3 regions of the Sphingobium sp. DN12 genome follow, and region 3 is predicted to be linked to each of the others. Evidence: riboswitches for the same ligand, from Rfam matches in the RefSeq annotation. Region 3 holds a riboswitch; each other region holds the start of a gene.

Region 1 (6,487 bases), 1.0 Mb from region 3:
TCACCACCGCCAATATCTATGACACGGTCGAGCGGCTGCGCGCGCGCGGCGTGCGGCTGCAGGACACGATCGAGACCTATTATGAGCTGGTCGACCAGCGCGTGCCGGGCCATGGCGAGGATCTGGAACGTCTCAAGCGCAACCGCATTCTGATCGACGGCAATGTCGGCGAGGAGGGCATCTTGCTGCAGATCTTTACCGAGACGATGTTCGGCCCGATCTTCTTCGAGATCATCCAGCGCAAGGGCAATGAAGGCTTTGGCAATGGCAATTTCCAGGCGCTCTATGAATCGATCGAGCTGGACCAGATCCGTCGCGGCGTGATCACCGTCGATGAGTGACGCGCCGCCCCGGATGATGAGCGGCTTCGGCAATCATTTTTCGACCGAGGCGGTGGCCGGCGCGCTGCCGGTGGGGCGCAATTCGCCCCAGCGCCTGCCCTATGGCCTCTATGCCGAGCAATTGTCGGGCACCGCCTTCACCGCGCCACGGGCGGAGAACAGGCGCAGCTGGCTCTATCGCATGCGGCCGGCGGCATCGCATCCACCCTTCGCGCCTTATGATGCTGCAGCCTTGCTGCGCAGCGCGCCATTTGACGAGGTGCCGCCCTCGCCCAATCGGCTGCGCTGGAACCCGCTGCCATTGCCTGAGCGTGACGTCGACTTCATCGACGGCCTCACCAGCTATGCCGGCAATGGCGATGTCGCAGCAGGCCAGGGCTGCGCCGTGCATCTCTACGCCGCGACTGCCTCGATGGTCGACCGTGCCTTCGTCTGCGCCGATGGCGAGATGCTGATCGTGCCACAGCAGGGCGCGCTGCGTATCGTCACCGAACTGGGCGTGATCGATGTCGCGCCGTTGCAGGTCGCGCTGATCCCGCGCGGCGTCCGCTTCCGGGTCGAGCTGATCGAGGGCGCGGCGCGCGGCTATGTCTGCGAAAATTACGGCGCGCCCTTCCGCCTGCCCGATCTGGGACCGATCGGCGCCAACGGCCTGGCCAACCCCCGCGATTTCGAGGCGCCGGTCGCGGCCTATGAGGATGTCGAGCGGCCGTTTGAACTGATCCAGAAGTTCATGGGCCGCCTGTGGATAACCATGCTGGACCATAGCCCGTTCGATGTCGTCGCCTGGCACGGCAATCTCGCGCCGCTGCGCTATGACCTGACCCGGTTCAACACGATCAACACGGTCAGTTTCGACCATCCCGATCCCTCGATCTTCACGGTGCTGACATCGCCGAGCGAGACGCCGGGCACCGCCAATATCGACTTCGTCATCTTCCCGCCGCGCTGGATGGTGGCGGAGGACACATTCCGGCCGCCCTGGTTCCACCGCAATGTGATGAGCGAGCTGATGGGGCTGATCCATGGCGAATATGATGCCAAGGCGGGCGGCTTCGCGCCCGGCGGCGCGTCGCTGCACAATGGCATGGCCGGCCATGGCCCCGACCGGGCGAGCTATGACAAGGCGATTGCCGCCGACCTGGCGCCGCAGCGCATCGCCGACACCATGGCCTTCATGTTCGAAAGCCGGATGGTGCTGCGCCCGACGCGCTGGGCGATGGAAAGCTCGCTGCTGCAACCCGATTATGATGATTGCTGGTCTGGCTTCCGCAAGGCCCAGCTGCCCCCGATGAACGAGACCCCATGAGCTATTGGCAAACCGACGAAACCCATGATCCCGCCCGCACCAGCTGGGTTGCGAGCGCGCAGGATCATGGCGACTTCCCGATCCAGAACCTGCCCTATGGCCTGTTCTCGCCCGCAGGAGCTTCGCCGCGCGCCGGTGTCGCGATCGGCGACGCCATATTGGACCTGGCCGCCTGTGTCGGGGCCGGGCTGATCGATTGCGCGCCGCTGCTGGAAGGCCAGCTCAACGCGCTGATGGCGCTGCCGGTGGCGGAGCGGGTCGCCCTGCGCCGCCGGATCAGCGCGCTGCTGTCGGACCCGGCCCATCGCTTGGCGGTCGAGCCGCTGCTGCACCGGGCGGCGGACTGCATGCTGCATTTGCCGGCGCGGATCGGCGATTATAGCGACTTCTATGTCGGCATCCATCACGCCAACAATATCGGCCGCCAGTTCCGGCCCGACAATCCGCTGCTGCCCAATTATAAATATGTGCCGATCGGCTATCATGGCCGCGCCTCCTCGATCCGTCCGTCGGGTGATCCGCTGGTCCGTCCGCGTGGCCAGCGTAAGCCGCCCGAGGCCGATGTGCCGGTGGTCGGCCCGACCGCCCGGCTCGATTATGAGCTGGAACTGGGCGTGTGGATCGGCGCCGGCAATGATCTGGGCAGCCCGATCCCGATCGGCCAGGCGGCCGATCATGTCGCCGGCTTCTGCCTGCTCAACGACTGGTCGGCGCGCGATTTCCAGGCGTGGGAATATCAGCCGCTCGGGCCCTTCCTGGCCAAGAATTTCCATTCGACCATTTCGCCCTGGGTGGTGACGCCCGAGGCGCTGGCGCCGTTCCGCATCGCCCAGCCGCCCCGGCCGGACGGAGACCCGGCGCCGTTGCCTTACCTCAGCGATGCCGATGATCAGGCTCATGGCGCGCTGGCGCTGACGCTGGAAGTCTATCTCTCGACCCAGGCGATGCGCGACGCAGGCCAGCCGCCGATGCGGCTGAGCCAGGGGCCAGCGAGCAACATGTACTGGACCGTCAGCCAGATCGTCACCCATCATGCCTCCAATGGCTGCAACCTGATGCCCGGCGATCTGCTCGGCAGCGGCACCATCTCCGCCCCGACGCGCGAGGGCTATGGCAGCCTGATGGAGATCAGCAGCGGCGGCCGCGAGCCGATCAGCCTGCCATCGGGCGAGACGCGCTGCTTCCTGGAGGATGGCGACGAGGTGACATTGCGCGCCACCGCGTCCGCCCCCGGCCATGTGTCGATCGGCTTTGGCGAATGCCGCGCGACGGTCGTGCCGGCGCGATGAGCGACCTCACCCTTCATGGCTATTGGCGATCGAGCGCGAGCTATCGCGTGCGGATCGCGCTGGCCCTGAAGGGTGTCGACTATGCCCAGGTCACCCATGATCTGCGCAGCGGTGCGCAGCGGGCGCCCGATTATCGAGCGCTGGCGCCGCAGGGGCTGGTGCCAGCGCTGGTCGATGGCGACAGCGTGCTGACGCAGAGCGGCGCGATCCTGGAATGGATCGAGGCCCGCTGGCCGCAGCCGCCCTTGCTGCCCGCCGATCCGGGCGATACGGCGATCGTCCGCGCCATGGCCGCCATCATCGCCTGCGATATCCATCCGCTCGGCAATCTGCGCATATTGCAGGCGCTGCGGCAGGATTTTGGCGCCGATGAGGATCAGGTCCGCGCCTGGATCGCCCGCTGGACCGGCGAGGGGCTGGCCGCGCTCGAAACATTGGTCGCGCGCCATGGTGGCACCCATGCCTTCGGGGACAGCCCCAGCTTCGCCGACTGCCATATTGTGCCCCAGCTCTACAATGCCCGGCGCTTCGGCGTCGACCTGACGCCCTTTCCGCGGCTGTGCGCCGTGGACGCGGTGGCATGCGCGCTCCCCGCCTTTGCCGCCGCGCACCCCGATCGCCAGCCCGACGCCGACATATGAGCGACGCCGACACGCGCCTGTTCGCGACGCCGGCGGGCGTGCGCCTTTGCCCGATCGAGCAGATCGCCGATGGCAAGGCGCGCAATTTCGTGTTGCAGATGCGCGCCGGCCGCTTCCATGGCTTTGCCGTGCGGGATGGCGATCATGTCGCCGGCTTTGTCGATCAATGCCCCCATGCCGGCCTGCCGCTGGCCCAGCAGCTCGATGATTATCTGACCCCGGATGGCAGCCATATCCGCTGTAGCTGGCACGGCGCCCTGTTCCGCCGCACCGATGGCGTCTGCGTCGGTGGGCCATGCGTCGGTCAGCGCATTGCGCCCTGGCCGCTCGCCATCGCCGATGGCTGGATTGTCACCGCTGCCCAAAGCGACTAGGAACCGGCCCAGGGACGGCGCTTCGCATCGTCCCGACATGATCGCGCCGGTGCCCCCACGGGGGCTTAAAATGGGAAGGCGGTGCGGATGCCATGGCATCCAAGTCCGCAGCTGTCCCTGCAACTGTGAGCGGCGAGCGTGATGAACAAAGCTGTCCCCGATGCGGGATCAGCAGCCACTGGGCCGGACGCTAAATCCTGCGAGGCCTGGGAAGGCCGTTCCTCCCGCTATGACCCGCAAGCCAGGAGACCTGCCGGCGTTTAGGTCGCTCTTGCTTTGGTCCAGGGGATGGCCGGGGCACGGTGTTCCGTCTGAGCGACAGGTTGGCGGCTGGAGCCGCGCGGTCACGCATCTGCGGGCGAACAAGCGCCCGTCCGCGATGCCGGCCGGCCGTGCGTGCGCGCCCGGTTCGCTCCCGCCCCGGTTGCTCCGGCGCGCGAGTATTTGTCATGGCCAACACTGCATCTGCCAAGATTCCGACCACCGTCATCACCGGCTTCCTGGGCGCGGGCAAGACCACGCTGATCCGCCACCTGCTGGAAAATGCGAAGGGGCGCCGCCTCGCCCTCATCATCAACGAATTTGGCGATGTCGGTGTCGACGGCGAACTGGTGAAGGGCTGCAATGACGCCGCCTGCCCCGAAGAGGATATTGTCGAGCTGGCCAATGGCTGCATCTGCTGCACCGTGGCCGACGATTTCCTGCCGACCATGACCGCGCTGCTCGACCGGCCGAGCCCGCCCGACCATATCATCATCGAAACCTCTGGGCTGGCCCTGCCCAAGCCGCTGGTCAAGGCCTTCCAATGGCCCGACATCCGCACCCGCGCCACGGTCGACGGCGTCGTCGCGCTGATCGACGCCGATGCGGTCGCCGCCGGCCGCTTCGCCACCGATGAGGCCGCGCTGGCCGCAGCGCGCGCCGCCGACCCCAATCTGGACCATGACAGCCCGCTGGAGGAATTGTTCGAGGATCAGCTCGCCTGCGCCGACATGGTGGTGCTGAACAAGAGCGACCTGGTCGATGCCGACACGCTGGCCGCGGTCGAGGCGCAGGTCGATGCCGAGACGCGGCCCGGCGTGAAGATCGTCCGCGCCGCCCATGGCGCGGTCGACATCGGCGCGCTGCTGGGCATCGTCGCGGCAGCGGAGGATGATCTTGACGCCCGCCCCTCGCACCATGAGGCGGAGGGCGAGGATCATGACCATGATGATTTCGACAGCTTCGTCGTCGGCGGCGATGCGGTCGCCGATCCCGACACGCTGGTGCAGGCGCTGTCCACGCTGATCGCCACCCATGATGTGCTGCGCGTCAAGGGCATGGTCGCGGTCGCCGGCAAGCCGATGCGCCTCGTCGTGCAGGCGGTCGGCCCGCGCATCCAGCATTTCTTCGACCGTCCCTGGCAGGCGGGGGAGGCGCGCCGCACCCAGCTGGTGGTGATCGGCCAGAAGGGGCTGGACCGCGCCGCGATCGAGACCGACATCCAGGCCGTGCTCGGCTGATGCATCTTCTGTCCGCCACGCCGGGAACGATCAGCGACGGCGAGGAGGCGATCGACCTCGATCAGCCGCCCGGCGACATCGTCATCCTGACCGTGGCGGACAGCGACCTGGCCTGTTTCGCCGCTGCCGCCGCGCGCCTGCCCGATGATGCGCCGAGCGTGCGGCTGGCCAATCTGCTGCAGCTCAGGCATCCCTATTCGGTCGACCTCTATGTCGAGAAGGTGATCGCCAAGGCGCGCTTCGTCTGCGTCATCCTGCTCGGCGGCAAAAGCTATTGGCCCTATGGGGTGGACGAGATTGCGCAGGTCGCGCGCGAACGCGGCATCGCCTTCGCCGCGATCGCCGACGGGCGCGAAGGCGACCCGGCGCTGGATCGTGCCTCCACTGTGCCGGCGGCGATGCGCGAGCAGCTGCGCGACTATCTGCGCCAGGGCGGCACCGCCAATGCGCTGTCCTTCCTGCGCTGCGCCGCTCGGCTGACCGGCGCGGATGCGGGCGAGCCCGACCATCCGCTGCCGATTGCCGATGCGGGCCTCTATCTGCCCGGCCATGACCGGCCCGGCGTGGCCGAACTGCGCGCGACCTGGGTCGAGGGGCGGCCGGTGGCGCTGCTGATCTTCTATCGCGCTTTGGTGGTGGCCGGCACGCTGAGCGCGGTCGATGCGATGGTGGCGGCGCTTGGCGCGCGCGGCTTCAATGTCGCCGCCGTGCATGTCCGCGCGCTGCGCGAGCCGTTCGTGCGCGACTGGCTTGGCGGGCTGCTGGCCGACATCGCGCCCGACATCATCGTCAATGCGACCAGCTTCGCCGCCTCGTCGTCGTCCGAACCGCGCGTATCGGGCATCTTGGAACAGGCCGATTGCCCGATCCTGCAGACCGCCTTTGCCGGGGTCGAGGAAGGCAGCTGGCGCGGGTCCGCCCGTGGCCTTGGCCCGCGCGACCTGGCGATGAATGTCGCCCTGCCCGAAGTGGACGGCCGCCTCTTCACCCGCGCCGTGGCCTTCAAGGCGGCCGAGCGGTTCGATGAACGC
Region 2 (6,487 bases), 760 kb from region 3:
TGTCATCCATGCCCAATATCCTGCTGCTTGGCGGCACGACGGAGGCAAGCGCGCTGGCGGTCCTGCTGGCGGCGCGCGGCATCCGCGCGACCTTCAGCTATGCCGGACGCACGGTCAGCCCGCGGGCGCAGCCGCTGCCCGTGCGGGTCGGCGGCTTTGGCGGGGTGGCGGGACTGGTCGCGCATTTGCGCGCGGAAGGCATCACCCATCTGGTCGACGCCACCCACCCCTTTGCCGCGACGATGAGCGCCCATGCGGTCGAGGCCGCGCATGGGGCGGGGATCGCCCATGCCGCGCTGACCCGAGCGCCCTGGACGCCCGTCGCCGGCGATCGCTGGATCGCGGTGCCGGACATGGCCGCGGCGGTGACCGCGCTCGACGGCCCGCCTCAGCGGATCATGCTGGCCCTGGGGCGCATGCATGTGGAAGCCTTCGCCGCCCAGCCCCAGCATCATTATCTGCTGCGCTTCGTGGATGCGCCGGATGCGGTGCCGCCCCTGCCCGATCATGCCCTGGTCGTGGATCGCGGCCCGTTCACGGTGGCGGACGACACAAAGCTGCTGCGCGATCATCGCATCGACCTGATCGTCGCCAAGAATGCCGGTGGCACGGGCGCGGCCGCCAAGCTGGACGCCGCGCGCGCGCTGGGCCTGCGCGTGCTGATGATCGACCGGCCCCCGCTGCCCGACCGGCAGGAATTCCACCGGCCCGAGGATGTGCTCGACTGGATCGCTCATCCCGCCACCTCGTCGGGGATGCCGCGCGGCGTGTAGAGGATCGGCCCGCGCGCGCGCTCGATGATGCGGGTCCGGCTCGACCCGACGATCACCATGGTGCGCATGTCCGCCATGTCCGCCCGCGCCTGCCCCAGTGGCACGATATGCAGTGTCTCCTGCGCGGTGGTGACGGCGCGGGCGAAGAGGATCGGGCGCGCATCGCCACAAAGCTCCCGCAACAGCGCCAGTGTGCGCACGAACCCTTCCGGCCGGGACGCCGAGCGGGGATTATAGAAGGCCATGGCGAAATCCGCCTCCGCCGCCAGCCGCAGCCGCTTTTCGATCAGGGACCAGGGCTTGAGATTGTCGGACAGGTTGATCGCACAGAAATCATGGCCAAGCGGCGCGCCCGCACGCGCCGCGGCGGCCAGCATCGCGGTGATGCCGGGCAGCACGCGAATGTCGATGTCGCGCCAGGGAGCGGGGCCGGCCTCCAGCGCCTCGAACAGGGCGGACGCCATGGCAAAGACGCCCGGATCGCCCGAGGAGACGACGACAACCCGACGCCCCTGCGCCGCCAGCTCCAGCGCATGGGCCGCCCGGTCCAGTTCCACCCGATTGTCCGAAGGATGCAGCATCAGCCCCGCACGCGGCGCGACCCGCGCGACATAGGGGATATAGCCCACCACGTCGGTCGCGGCAGCCAGCGCGGCATCCACCTCCGGCGTCACCAGCGCTTCGTCCCCCGGCCCAAGCCCCGCGATCGCGATCCAGCCCCCCTCTGCCGCCGCAAGGCTCATGGCCGACGCCCCTGGCCGTGGATCAGCAGGATCGAGAAATAGGGCGTCACCCTGTCGACATCGGCCAGCCGGGTCACGCGCTGTTCCGGCATGGCGGCATGTTCGACCAGCCATGCTTCATCGCTGCGCCCGGCCGCCGCCACCGCACTGCGCAGCTTGGCCAGGTGGCGACCTATCTTCATCACCACCAGCGCGTCGGTATCGCGGATGCGGCGGACCAGTTCCTCTTCCGGCAGCGTCGCCATCGCCACGGTCAGCACATCGTCACCCCAGGTGATCGGCAGGCCGGTCGCATTCCACGCGCCCGACATGCCCATGATGCCGGGGACCACTTCGACCGGGACCAGCCCCGACAGCCGACTGTGCAGATGCATGAAGGAGCCGTAGAAAAAGGGATCGCCCTCGCACAATACGACCACATCCTCGCCCGCCTCCGCGATCGCCAGCAGCCGGCCGGTGCAGTCGGCATAGAAAGCGGCAAGGCAGTCATTGTAGCGCCGATCGGTGAGCGGAATTTCGGTTGTCACCGGATATTCCATCGCCAGTTCGATCGCATCGTCCCGCAACATGCCCTGCGCGATGCGGCGCGCCTGTCCCGGTCGGCCGGCCTTGCGGAAATAGGCGACATGCCTTCCGCCCCGCACCAGCCGGTCGGCGCGCACGCTCAGCAAGTCCTGCGCGCCGGGGCCAAGGCCCACGCCATAGACGGTGCCGCTCATTCCGCGTGGCTCGCCAGCGCATTGATCGCCGCGACCGTGATCGCGCTGCCGCCAAGCCGCCCGTCGACGACGCAGCAGGGGACCGGCTGCGCCGCCCACAGTGCCGCCTTGGATTCCGCCGCGCCCACGAAGCCCACCGGGCAGCCGATGATCGCCGCGGGACGCGGACAGGCCGGGTCGTCCAGCATGTCGAGCAGGTGGAACAGCGCCGTGGGCGCATTGCCGATGGCAACCAGTGCCCCGGCAAGATGCGGCCGCCACAGTTCCAGCGCGGCGGCGGACCGGGTATTGCCCATCGCCCGCGCCATGTCCGGCACGGCGGTGTCGTGCAGGGTGCAAAGCACGGCATTGTCGGCGGGCAGGCGCGCACGCGTGACCCCTTCCGACACCATGCGCGCATCGCACAGCACCGGCGCCCCTGCAGCCAGGGCCTGCCGCGCCACGGCTGCAAAGCCCGGCGAAAAGCGGATATGGGCCGCCAGGTCCACCATGCCCGCGGCATGGATCATACGCACGGCGACCGGCTCCTCCTCGGCAGCAAAGCGCCCGAGATCGGCTTCGGCGCGGATGGTGGCGAAGGACTGGCGATAGATTGCCGCGCCGTCCCTCTCATAATCATGGGGCATCAACAGGCTCCGAAATGGGCAAGAAGGTCGGTGGCGGTGAGGTCAGGACGGACGGGCGCCGATCCTGCACGGGCGTGGAAGGCCAGGTCGTAGCGCCCGTCCCGCCCCGTCAGCACGATATCGGCCGGCATCGAACAGGCGCATCCCTTGGCGCAGCCGGAGACATGAAGGCGGCCCGCCACATGGGGGGCCAGCCGGCGGGCGAGGTCGCGGGTCGCCACGCTCGCCTGCGGGCAGGCAGGCGCGCCGGGGCAAGCCTCCACATGGATCAGCGGGTCGGCCGCGTCGGCGGACAGGCCGGGCAGTTGCCCTTCGGCCAGCAGCATGCGCCACGGGGTCAGCCGCATGGCCGGCGCGTCGAGAAGATGCCGCGCGTCGATCCGGCCGAAGGGAAGACCATAGGCCATGCCACCATCCCATGCGCCGGAGGTCAGACGCGGGCGCGGCGACGCGGCCTCTGCCCTGCCCGTTGCCCAATCCGGCAGGGGCGCATCATGCCGGGCCATGCGCCCCGCCCGCGCGCCGTCGCTCTCCACGAACCATCGGGCGAGTGCGAGCAGCGCATCCACTTCGCCGCCGCTGTCCACCGGCACGCCTTGTGCCCGCCCCTCCGCACGCAAGATCAGGCCGCCATCGCGCGCCCGCTCGATGCGAAAATCCCCCGCTTCGCTCGACAGGAGCGGCGCGGCGCCGGCATCGATGACGAAGCCCATCTTGCCCGGCAAGTCCGGTAGTTCGTCCAGGCGATCGAGCAGCTGGCTGGCGATGCGATAGCTGTCATCCCCTTCGCGCCAGTCCGGCGCGATCATCAGCATCCGCGCGCCCTCGCGCCGGGCATCGCGGTCCACCAGGCCAAGGTCGAGCAGCCGGTCGAGCAAGGGGCGCCAGCTTTCGTCGCGCACGCCGCGGATCTGGAGGTTCGCGCGCCGGGTCATGTCGATCAGGCCGTTGCCATGGGCGATCGCCACTTCGCCCAGCGCCGCCATGTCGTCGGCCGAAAGACGGCCGAGGCGCGGCTTCACGCGCACGATCAGCCCGTCGCCCGCCGCCATCGGGCGCCAGGCATCGGGACACCAGCCCCGAACGGCCGGCCCGTGGGCCACCGCATGGTTCGCGGTCGCCCTATCCCTGCCCGCGCCGGTCTGGCTCACAGGCAAATCCTCCGCGCGCCGGGACGCAACCAGGCGGGGCTTGCCGGCATCACCGGTCGGCGCGAGGCGGCAGGCAGGCGCGACAGGCGCCCGACACCACGCGGCCGTGCAGCCCCAGCCACACGCTTCGCCGCCCAGACGGAAGAGAGACCGTGCCATGACCAATCCCTGGGTCAGGACAAGAGCGACCGAAACGCCGGCAGGTCTCCTGGCTCGCGGGTCGTTGCGGGATGCACGCCTTCCCGGACGCTCTGTCCAGTGGCTGCCCTCACGGGCTCGTGCATCGCGCTATCCGCTTACAGTTGCAGGGACAGCCACGGAATAAGGGGCCAGGCCCCCGCACCGCATTCCCGATTAAGTTCCTTGCGGAACACCGGCGTCAGTTATGCAATGCGCCAGCATGAACCGGCGCATCGTTGATGCCCTAGTCGAAACATCGGGCTTAGCCAAGACATGGAATGGGTATCCGCAGTCCCGCTGCCGGCTCGACGCCCAAGGCATACCGACGGAAGATGCCGAAACGGAAACCGGAAGCAAGGAAAGCGACGCGGCGTCGGATACCGAAATTTTGGCTGGGGCGGCAGGATTCGAACCTGCGCATGGCGGCATCAAAAGCCGCTGCCTTACCGCTTGGCGACGCCCCAGCAATGCGCCGATCCAAGTCAGCGCGGGACCGCCATATAGCGGCTGATGCACGAAAGAAAAGCCCTCCTGACGATGGACTTCGCCTTTCCCTTTCCTTCCCGCCCAACCCATCTTAGGGATCAACGCCACGCCCCCGCCCCCGCAACCGGAAACCCGCGCCGATGTCCGTCCAAGCCCCCTCGCCCAGCCAGATCGCACCGGCCTCGCCGCTGTTCCTGCGCGAGGACGAAATCCGGCGCGGCATCGAGATGCTCTATTTCGGCTATTCCGCGCTCACCCGATCGATCGACGAGGGGCTGGCGGCGCAGGGGCTGGGTCGCGCCCATCACCGCGCCCTCTATTTCATCTCGCGCCAGCCCGACCTGACGGTGAAGGATCTGCTGCGCCTGCTGGCGATCACCAAGCAATCGCTCGGCCGGGTGCTCAATGACCTGATCGAGCGCGGCTATATCGAGACCCGGCCGGGCAGCAGCGACCGGCGGCAGAAACTGCTGCGCCTCAGCGCCGCCGGGCGCGCGCTGGAGGCCGAGCTTTTCCGCGCCCTGCGCGAGAAGATGGCGGCTGCCTATGCCCAGGCCGGACAGGGGTCCGTCACCGGTTTCTGGCGGGTGATGGAGGGCCTGATCCCCGATGCCGACCGGTCGATGGTGTTCGGCCTCAGCGGCGGCTGATCGCGAAACCACGCAACCTTATGGCCGCTGCCGCGCTTTTACGAGCGTCGTGCGGAAAAGTGGGAACCGGTTTTCCGCTTAAAACGATGCGACAACGAGAGATTAGGCAGCGCCGCGTCAGATATGATGCGGCGCTGCCCAAGCCTTGCCAACGCAATGAGGAGACATCATGCGCGCACCCCTTCTGGCCATCACGGCCCTGTCCGCCCTGGGCCTGAGCCTGTCCGCCTGCTCGGAAAAGGCGTCGGACAATCTGGAAAATGCCGGCTCCGCGATCGGCAATGACGTCAGCAACGCCGTCGACGATGCCGGCGAGAAGATCGACAACGGCCTCGACCGCGCGGGCGCCGCGATCGACAATGGCGCAGACCGGATCGGCGCCGCGACCGACCGGGCCGCCGACGATGCCAAGCGCGAGGGCAAGGAAGCCAAGCAGGATGTCGGCGCCTCGCTGGAGCAGGCCGGCAAGGATCTGCGCAACGACAGCCATTGAGACGTGCCGGGCCTCCCCATGGGGAGGCCCGGCCTCAGGCCGCGAGGCTATATCCGGGCGGCCTGGACGCGACCGGAAGTGGCTATTTCCCTCTTCGTCATCCCGGCCCCTTCGACAGGCTCAGGACAGGCTTGATCCGGGATCGCTTGAGCGCTCCCTATCCGCCGTAGCCCAGAATGGATCCTGACTTTCGTCAGGATGACGCCTGTGGGGATTGTCGGATTTCCACCAATTTGGGCAATGAACCGCTAATTTTTTGGCCTCAGAAGCGCACTAACCGATCACCACCTATTGATCGCCACGCCAATAGCGAACCTTTACCTCCGGTTCCAACTCGCCAGCTAAACGCTCGCTCAGTTGCCGTCCCCGTTCTTCAAAAGCCTGTTCATCAGCGCTAGATCTGAAACCCGATCTGGAAGGATCATCCACATTCAGAGTGGCATCATAGTCCTTCGACCATGCCCATAGATCGGCACAAAGCCCATCACTGAGCCCCAAAGAATCCGGTTGGATATCTCCCATCTTCTCGGGGCTTCCTTCATCCCACCAGAGAGGGGCGCATCCATAATCTGCCATGACCTTGATCTGCATGACGACGGGCTATCGCCTCTAGCGACCGCTTTCCACTGTTTCTGCAGAAAAGCAGTCTGTCCGCAAACCGCTTAA
Region 3 (6,487 bases):
AGCGCGAAGCCGTCACTCGCCTGCGCGGCGGACAGGCCGAGGATCGCGACTTCGGTCGCGGTGTCGAAGCCCAGGCCAAAGAGGAAGCCGAGCGGCGCCATCTGCCAGGGGCGCGAGATCAGGCGGAAGACCGGACGGAACAGGCGCGACAGCGGCCCGCGCCCGCCGGTCAGCATGTCGAGATCCGCCTCGACATAGCTGCCGCCCGCCTGCACGCGGCGGAAGGTCGCCCAGACCTGGCGCAGGATCACGAGGTTCATGATCGCGATGGCGAACAGGAAGGTGGCGGAAATCAGCGTCGCCACCACGCCGCCGGCGGCGCGGAACCGCTCCAGCCCGGCCAGCGCACTGACCGCATAGGCGAGGCCCAGCGCGGCGATCAGCACGATCGCGCTATGGCCGATCGCGAACCACAGGCCCACGGTCAGCGGCCTCTGCCCATCCTGCATCAGCTTGCGCGTCACATTGTCGATCGCGGCGATATGATCGGCATCGACCGCATGGCGCAGGCCAAGGCCCCAGGCGAGCAGGGCCGTGCCCATCATCACCGGGCGATCACCGCACAGGGCGAAGGCCCAGCCCCAGACGGCCAGATTGGCAATAACGAGCGCCGCGATCAGCGGCACGCTGCGTCGCCGAAGCGACGCCTGCAAAGGGGGGGCAGTCATGCGGTTTCTCCGATCAGGGGCCGCACGGCGCGGGCGCGCCGACGGCGATTGCGGACGCGGCGTAGGTCGCGCCGCAGCTTGGAAAGGCCCATCCACGTCCCCGTCCCGCAAACGAGCGTGACCATGGCGAGCAGCGGCAGGACGATCAGATCCCACCAGGGACGGGTGCGCAGCAGCGGGAAGTCGAGCCGGTGCAGCCCGTCCTGCAACCAGCGGAAGGCGCGGCCATTGCGGTCGAAGGCGCGGATCAGACGGCCGGACGCGGGATCGACATAGAGGCGTGTCGCCTGCTCATCGGCCAGGATGACGCGCCACACCGGCAGGGCGACGCTGGCCTTGTGACCATAATAATAAGCGTCTTCCTGGCGCAGCAGGTCGAGCGAGGCGATCGGTGGACCGTCATGGAGCGCGGCGCGCAAAGCCGCTTCGGAGAGGGAAGCGGGCCGGCCAGCAGCGTCGAAGCGTTGCGCCTTGCCCGCGCGATCGATCGCCACCAGATGGACGGCACCGGCAAAGGGCACCGCCTCCAGCCGGACGATACCCGTCGGCAAGGCAGGCAGCGCCGCGATCGCCCGGCGCGCATCGCCCCAGGCAAAGTCGCCGTTCAGCCGCTGGCGCTGCGTCATCATCGCCTCGCTGTCCAGCAGCCCCCAGGGATTCATCGACAACAGCCCGCTCGCCACCCAGGTCAGCGTCACTATGCCGAAGAATAGCCCGGCCATATGATGCCACCACCACAGGCCGCGATAGGGCGATCCGATGCTGCCATCGCGGCGGCGGCGCAGCCGGGCGATGCCGACCCACAGGCCGGTGATCGTCAGGAAGCAGCCGATCAGCGAGGTCCAGATGACGACCTGGCTCCAAAGCGCGCCATCCTGCCGCAGGATCGTGGGATAGAGCCAGTGCGGCACCGCGCCGAGCCAGCCCCAGAAGCGCTGGAAGCGGGTGGTCAGCTGCACCACCTCCCCGCTCTTGCCCGAGACATAGGCCTGCGTCCCGGCCGCATCGGCATAATCGACACGGTAGAGCGGCGCATTGCGGCGGAAGGTCTGGACCGTCCACTGGTCCATCTCCGTTTGCGCGACCTGCCCGACCGGGCCGGCGATGGCGCTGTTGCGGCCGAACTCGGTCGCGATCCTGTGGATATTTTGCGGATCGACCTGCTCGACCGGTTTCCCCGACGCCCAGTCATGGGTGCCGGCGAATATCCGCATCTGCGGGATGGTGCGCGTCGGATCGAGCGCGGGCGTCACCCGCAGCACGGGCCGCCCGGCCATCATCTCGATCCGGGCGGCGGACAGCATCATGGTGTCGGGCAATGCCCCCGCCTGCCCCGGCGACAGCGTGAGGGGCGTGAGCCCCCCAAGCTGCGCGGCCGGTGTCAGGCGCGGATAGTCGACATAAAGCATCACGAAGCCGGACAGGCACCACAGCGTCATGACGGCGCCGATGATGATGCCCAGCCAGCGATGCAGCAGCAGGACCGGCCGCAACATGATCAGAAGCTCAGGCCATAGCTGACCCGCAGCGTGCGCGGCACGCCCCGGTAGAAGTAGAGGAAGCGGCTGTTGCTGCCGTCCAATACCCCTGCATCGCTGACCGCCGAGCGATAGCCCGTCGTGGCATAATCCCTGTCGAACAGATTTTCGACATTGACGCCGAACCGGTTGCGCCGCGCCTGGTCCAGCCACAGATGCGCGCCCGCATCGACCACGGCATAATTGCCATAGTTCATCCGGCCAAAGCCCGACGCGGTCGACCAGACATCGCCCACCCAATTGGCCGACAGATTGGCGCCGAAGCGGCCCGTTTCCGGCGCATAGACGATCGCGGCGCGGCCATATTGTTCCGGATTGCGATCGCGCTGCACCGAACTGCCCTGATTGCGGACGCGCGAATAGGTGTAGCTGGCAGACAGGCCCCAGCCGCCGGTCAGGTCGGCGTTCAGCTCCAGTTCGGCGCCCCTGGCCCGCACCTTGTCGCTGACGTTGATATAGGTGCCTTCCGGAAAGGCGGGATCATCATAGGTCGTGTCGATCAGGTCGGTGATGCGCCGGTTGAAATAGGTCGCTTTCCACCGGATCGCCCCGCCGGCCAGCGCGCCGCCTAGCGCGGCGTTGAGGTTCAGGCTCTCCTCGGGCTTCAGGTTCGGGTTGCCGACCTCGCAACAGGGATCATTGCCATAAAGCTGCGAGGCGTCGGGCAGCACGAAGGAGGTGCCGCCATTGGCCTCCACGAACAGGGCGTCGCTGACATCATAGCGGCCCGACACGTTCCAGATCGTCTTTTCCGATCCCTTCGCCTTGTTGTAGCGCAGGCCAGCGGCGATCCGCGCCTTGCTCGACAATTCGTCATTGGTGCGCAGCTGGAAGATGCCGGCATGGACCTGTTCATCGGTCGGCGCGATCAGCAGGACGTCGTCGCGGCCGTTGAAGCTCTGGAAATCATAGCCGATCAGCGTGTCGATGCCGCGCAGCATGTTGAGCTGCACCACTGCGCTGCCGCCATAATCCTGATAGCCCCAGAAAGTGCCGGCCGGGTAGATGACCTGCGGCGGGCCGGCTGGAATGGGATTGCGGATCTGGACATAGGCGGTCTTCCAGTCGTGGAAATAGCCCTTGAGGAAGAATTGCACCCCATCCTCGCCGGTATAGTCGAGGCGCAGGCTGGCCACTTCCTCATTGCGGTCGTTGCGGCTCTCCTTCGTCCGCGTCGCGCTGATATTGTCGAGATCGGCCTTGGTATGCTGGTAGAGCGCGTTGAGGCGCAGGTCCGGCGCGATATCATATTGATATTTGATGCCCGCCGACCAGAGGTCATAGCCGCGCGCGCGATCGGTCGCGCTGGGCTGCATCACATCATAGGGACGATAGCCGTCCGACTGGCTGCGATTGGCCCAGACCACGAAGCGATGCTGGCCGATCGCGCCGCGTAGATAGCCGTCCAGGCTGGTGCCGGCAAAACTGTCGAGACTGGCATTGACCTGGCCGCCCAGAGCATCGCTGAAATCGCGGGTGACGACATTGATCACGCCGGCCGCCGCCTGGGTGCCGTAGAACAGGCTTTCGCCGCCTTTCAGCACCTCGATCCGCTCGATCATGCTGGCGGCCATGGTGTCGTTGGGCGACGTGCCGCCATAGAGGCGGTTGTTGAGGCGGATGCCGTCCATCGTCCACAGCACATCCTTGGTGCGCGAACCCTGAAGCGCAATGTCGACATAGCTGAACGGCCCGGACTGCGACCGGATGAACAGGCCCGGCACCGCTTCGAGCGCGCGGGCAGTGTCGATCGCGGCGGCATCGCGGATCTGCGTGTCGGTGACGATCTCGATCGCATGGCCATAACGCGACAGCTGCTGCGGCAGCGTCTCTTCCAGGCTGGTGCCGGTGACGACGATGCTGTCGCCTTCTCCTTCGTCAGCCAGAGCCGGCGATGCGATGGCAAGCGAAAGGGCCAGTGCGGCCCGTGAAACGATATTGGACTTCATTTATTCCCCCATCTGGCGCCGCGTTCGACGGGCGGGGGCAACCTTCACGAGCGGCACGCGCGCGAACGTCCGACACACGCGCCGGCCGGGCGCCCAAGGGCAACCGACGCGCGTCGTCGCAGCGGCCCCAGCCGCTCGTTCGTCGCTCAGACGGAAGGTACCGTGCCGCGGCCATCCCCTGGACCAAGGCAAGAGCGACCAGACGCCGGCAGGTCTCCTGGCTCACGGGTCATCGCTTGATGCACGGCCTTCCCAGGCCTCGCAGGATTTAGCGTCCGGCCCAGTGGCTGGCGGATCGGGCACTCTGCCGTCCGCACATGTACATCGCGCTCACCGCTTACAGTTGCAGGGACAGCCTCGGCTTGGGATGGTGAACCATCCGTACCGTGTTCCCTATTAAGCCCCTTTCGGGACACCGGCGCGATCATGATCCCAGGCCCTACGGCGCGGGATCGGCGGGATCGATAATCGAATATCAGGCGGGCTGCAAGCCGGTCTCAAAACCAGGCGCGCAGGCCGATGACCAGGCTGGTGGCGGATGGCTTATCGCCGGCGGCACGGGCATGGTCGGCCGTATCGCCGAGCTTGCGTTCCCAATGCACGCCGACATAGGGCGCGAACTCGCGCGCGATCTCGTAGCGCAGCCGCAGCCCCAGCTCGATATCGGACGGGCCGGCGCCGATCCCCAGTTCGGGCACATCCTGCGCCGCCAGATTGAACTCGGCGGCGGGCTGCAGGATCAGTCGCTGGGTGATACGCTGGTCATAGCTCGCCTCTAGCCGCAGATGGGCGTCGCCCCTGGTCGACAGAAAGGCTTCGGCCCCGACCTCGAACCAGTAAGGCGCCAGGCCATCGATGCCGATCACCGCATAGCTGCGGTCCGGCCCTTCGCCGAAATCCTGCCGCACGCCCGCCTGCAGGTTGAACCAGGGGTCGATCGCCCGGCTGTAGAGCGCCTGCACCTCGGCCCGTTCGAGCGATCCGCCGAACGTCCCCTCGCCTTCGCTCTTGACCGCGAAGCGGTTGATGTCGCCGCCGATCCAGCCTTCGCCCTCCCAGGCATAGCGATCCGCGCCCTTGCCGGCGCGATATTCCAGCCGATCGAGCATCCATTGCGAATAGGTCATGCCGCCCCCTTCCGCGATCATCGCCGCGCGGGCGCGGGCCATGACGGCGGGGTCATAGAGCGCGTCGGCGGCATGGTCGGTCGGCACCGCCGGGGCCGTGCCTTGCGGGATGGCGGCGTCGGTGGTGGGCATGCTGTGGCCCATCGCGCCATGGTCCATCTGGCTGTGGTCCATCGTCTGGGCCTGCACCGGCGCAGCGGCGGCGAGCAGCAGGAGCGCGAGCAGCCTCATGCCGCATCCTCCCCATGGCGCACCGTTACGACCCGCATCATCCCGGCATGCATGTGCATCAGCATATGACAATGGAACGCCCAGTCGCCCAGCGCATCGGCGGTAAGGTCGAAGCTGAGCTTGCCGCCCGGCAGCACATTCACCGTATGCTTGCGCGGATTATGCGCAGCCTCGCCGGTCACCAGTTCGAAGAAATGACCATGCAGATGGATGGGATGCGGCATCATCGTGTCGTTGATCAGGGTCACGCGCACCCGTTCCATATGACGGAAGGCGATCGGCTCGGCCCCTTCCGACAGCTTCACCCCATCGAACGACCACATATAGCGTTCCATGTTCGCGGTCAGGTGGATGTCGAGCGACCGGGTCGGCGTGCGCAGGTCCGTGTTCGGCGTCAGCGACCGCAGATCGGCATAGGTCAGCACCCGATGGTCGACATCCTCCAGCCCCGTCGGCCGGTCAGCGGTGCGATCGGCCGGCATCGGCGACAGGGTGGCAACGCCCGGCCCCATTTTCACGCCCGGCGCGACCGACTTGTCGCGCATCTTCATGCTATGCCCCGTCATGGCGTCATTGGCCGGCTGGCTGAGGTCGATCACGCCGCCATGGCCCATGTCCATGCCGCCCATGTCCATGCCCATATCCTTCATGCCCAGCAGCGGCCGGGCGCGTCGATCCGGCACCGGCGCGACCATGCCGATCTGCGGCGCCAAGGTGGCGCGGACCAGCCCCGACCGGTCGATCGCCTCGGCAATCAGCGCATAGGGCTTGGCCTCGCCGGGCTGGACGATCACGTCATAGGTTTCGGCAATGCCGATCTGGAACTCGTCGGTCTCGACCGGCTGGACATCCTGCCCGTCGCACTGGACGACGGTCATCGGCAGGCCGGGCAGGCGGATATTGAAATTGGTCATCGCCGACGCGTTGATGATGCGCAGCCGTACCCGCTCCCCCGGCGCGAACAGGCCGGTCCA

Evidence for each region. A riboswitch is a leader RNA that binds a small molecule or an ion and turns the genes downstream of it on or off. The one in region 3 is predicted to bind cobalamin.
Region 1: it holds a riboswitch for cobalamin, as region 3 does, so the genes downstream of both, cobW (cobalamin biosynthesis protein CobW) here and ACI6S0_RS15160 (TonB-dependent receptor plug domain-containing protein) in region 3, are expected to answer to the same signal.
Region 2: it holds a riboswitch for cobalamin, as region 3 does, so the genes downstream of both, ACI6S0_RS11755 (cobalamin biosynthesis protein CobG) here and ACI6S0_RS15160 (TonB-dependent receptor plug domain-containing protein) in region 3, are expected to answer to the same signal.

Annotation. Positions count from the first base shown of each region.
Region 1 is NZ_CP173717.1:4,265,814-4,272,300, forward strand. It holds gene hppD (4-hydroxyphenylpyruvate dioxygenase) at 1-341, shown strand, start outside; gene hmgA (homogentisate 1,2-dioxygenase) at 334-1,650, shown strand; gene fahA (fumarylacetoacetase) at 1,647-2,939, shown strand; gene maiA (maleylacetoacetate isomerase) at 2,936-3,580, shown strand; gene ACI6S0_RS20255 (Rieske (2Fe-2S) protein) at 3,577-3,954, shown strand; cobalamin riboswitch at 3,985-4,226, shown strand; gene cobW (cobalamin biosynthesis protein CobW) at 4,404-5,456, shown strand; gene cobN (cobaltochelatase subunit CobN) at 5,456-6,487, shown strand, end outside.
Region 2 is NZ_CP173717.1:2,484,684-2,491,170, forward strand. It holds gene cbiE (precorrin-6y C5,15-methyltransferase (decarboxylating) subunit CbiE) at 1-10, opposite strand, end outside; gene ACI6S0_RS11735 (cobalt-precorrin-6A reductase) at 9-773, shown strand; gene cobJ (precorrin-3B C(17)-methyltransferase) at 734-1,516, opposite strand; gene cobI (precorrin-2 C(20)-methyltransferase) at 1,513-2,235, opposite strand; gene ACI6S0_RS11750 (precorrin-8X methylmutase) at 2,232-2,861, opposite strand; gene ACI6S0_RS11755 (cobalamin biosynthesis protein CobG) at 2,861-3,913, opposite strand; cobalamin riboswitch at 4,194-4,405, opposite strand; tRNA gene ACI6S0_RS11760 (tRNA-Gln) at 4,582-4,656, opposite strand; gene ACI6S0_RS11765 (MarR family winged helix-turn-helix transcriptional regulator) at 4,819-5,328, shown strand; gene ACI6S0_RS11770 (hypothetical protein) at 5,498-5,821, shown strand; gene ACI6S0_RS11775 (hypothetical protein) at 6,110-6,412, opposite strand.
Region 3 is NZ_CP173717.1:3,243,448-3,249,934, forward strand. It holds gene ACI6S0_RS15150 (HoxN/HupN/NixA family nickel/cobalt transporter) at 1-668, opposite strand, end outside; gene ACI6S0_RS15155 (PepSY domain-containing protein) at 665-2,164, opposite strand; gene ACI6S0_RS15160 (TonB-dependent receptor plug domain-containing protein) at 2,167-4,155, opposite strand; cobalamin riboswitch at 4,346-4,590, opposite strand; gene ACI6S0_RS15165 (copper resistance protein B) at 4,653-5,513, opposite strand; gene ACI6S0_RS15170 (copper resistance system multicopper oxidase) at 5,510-6,487, opposite strand, start outside.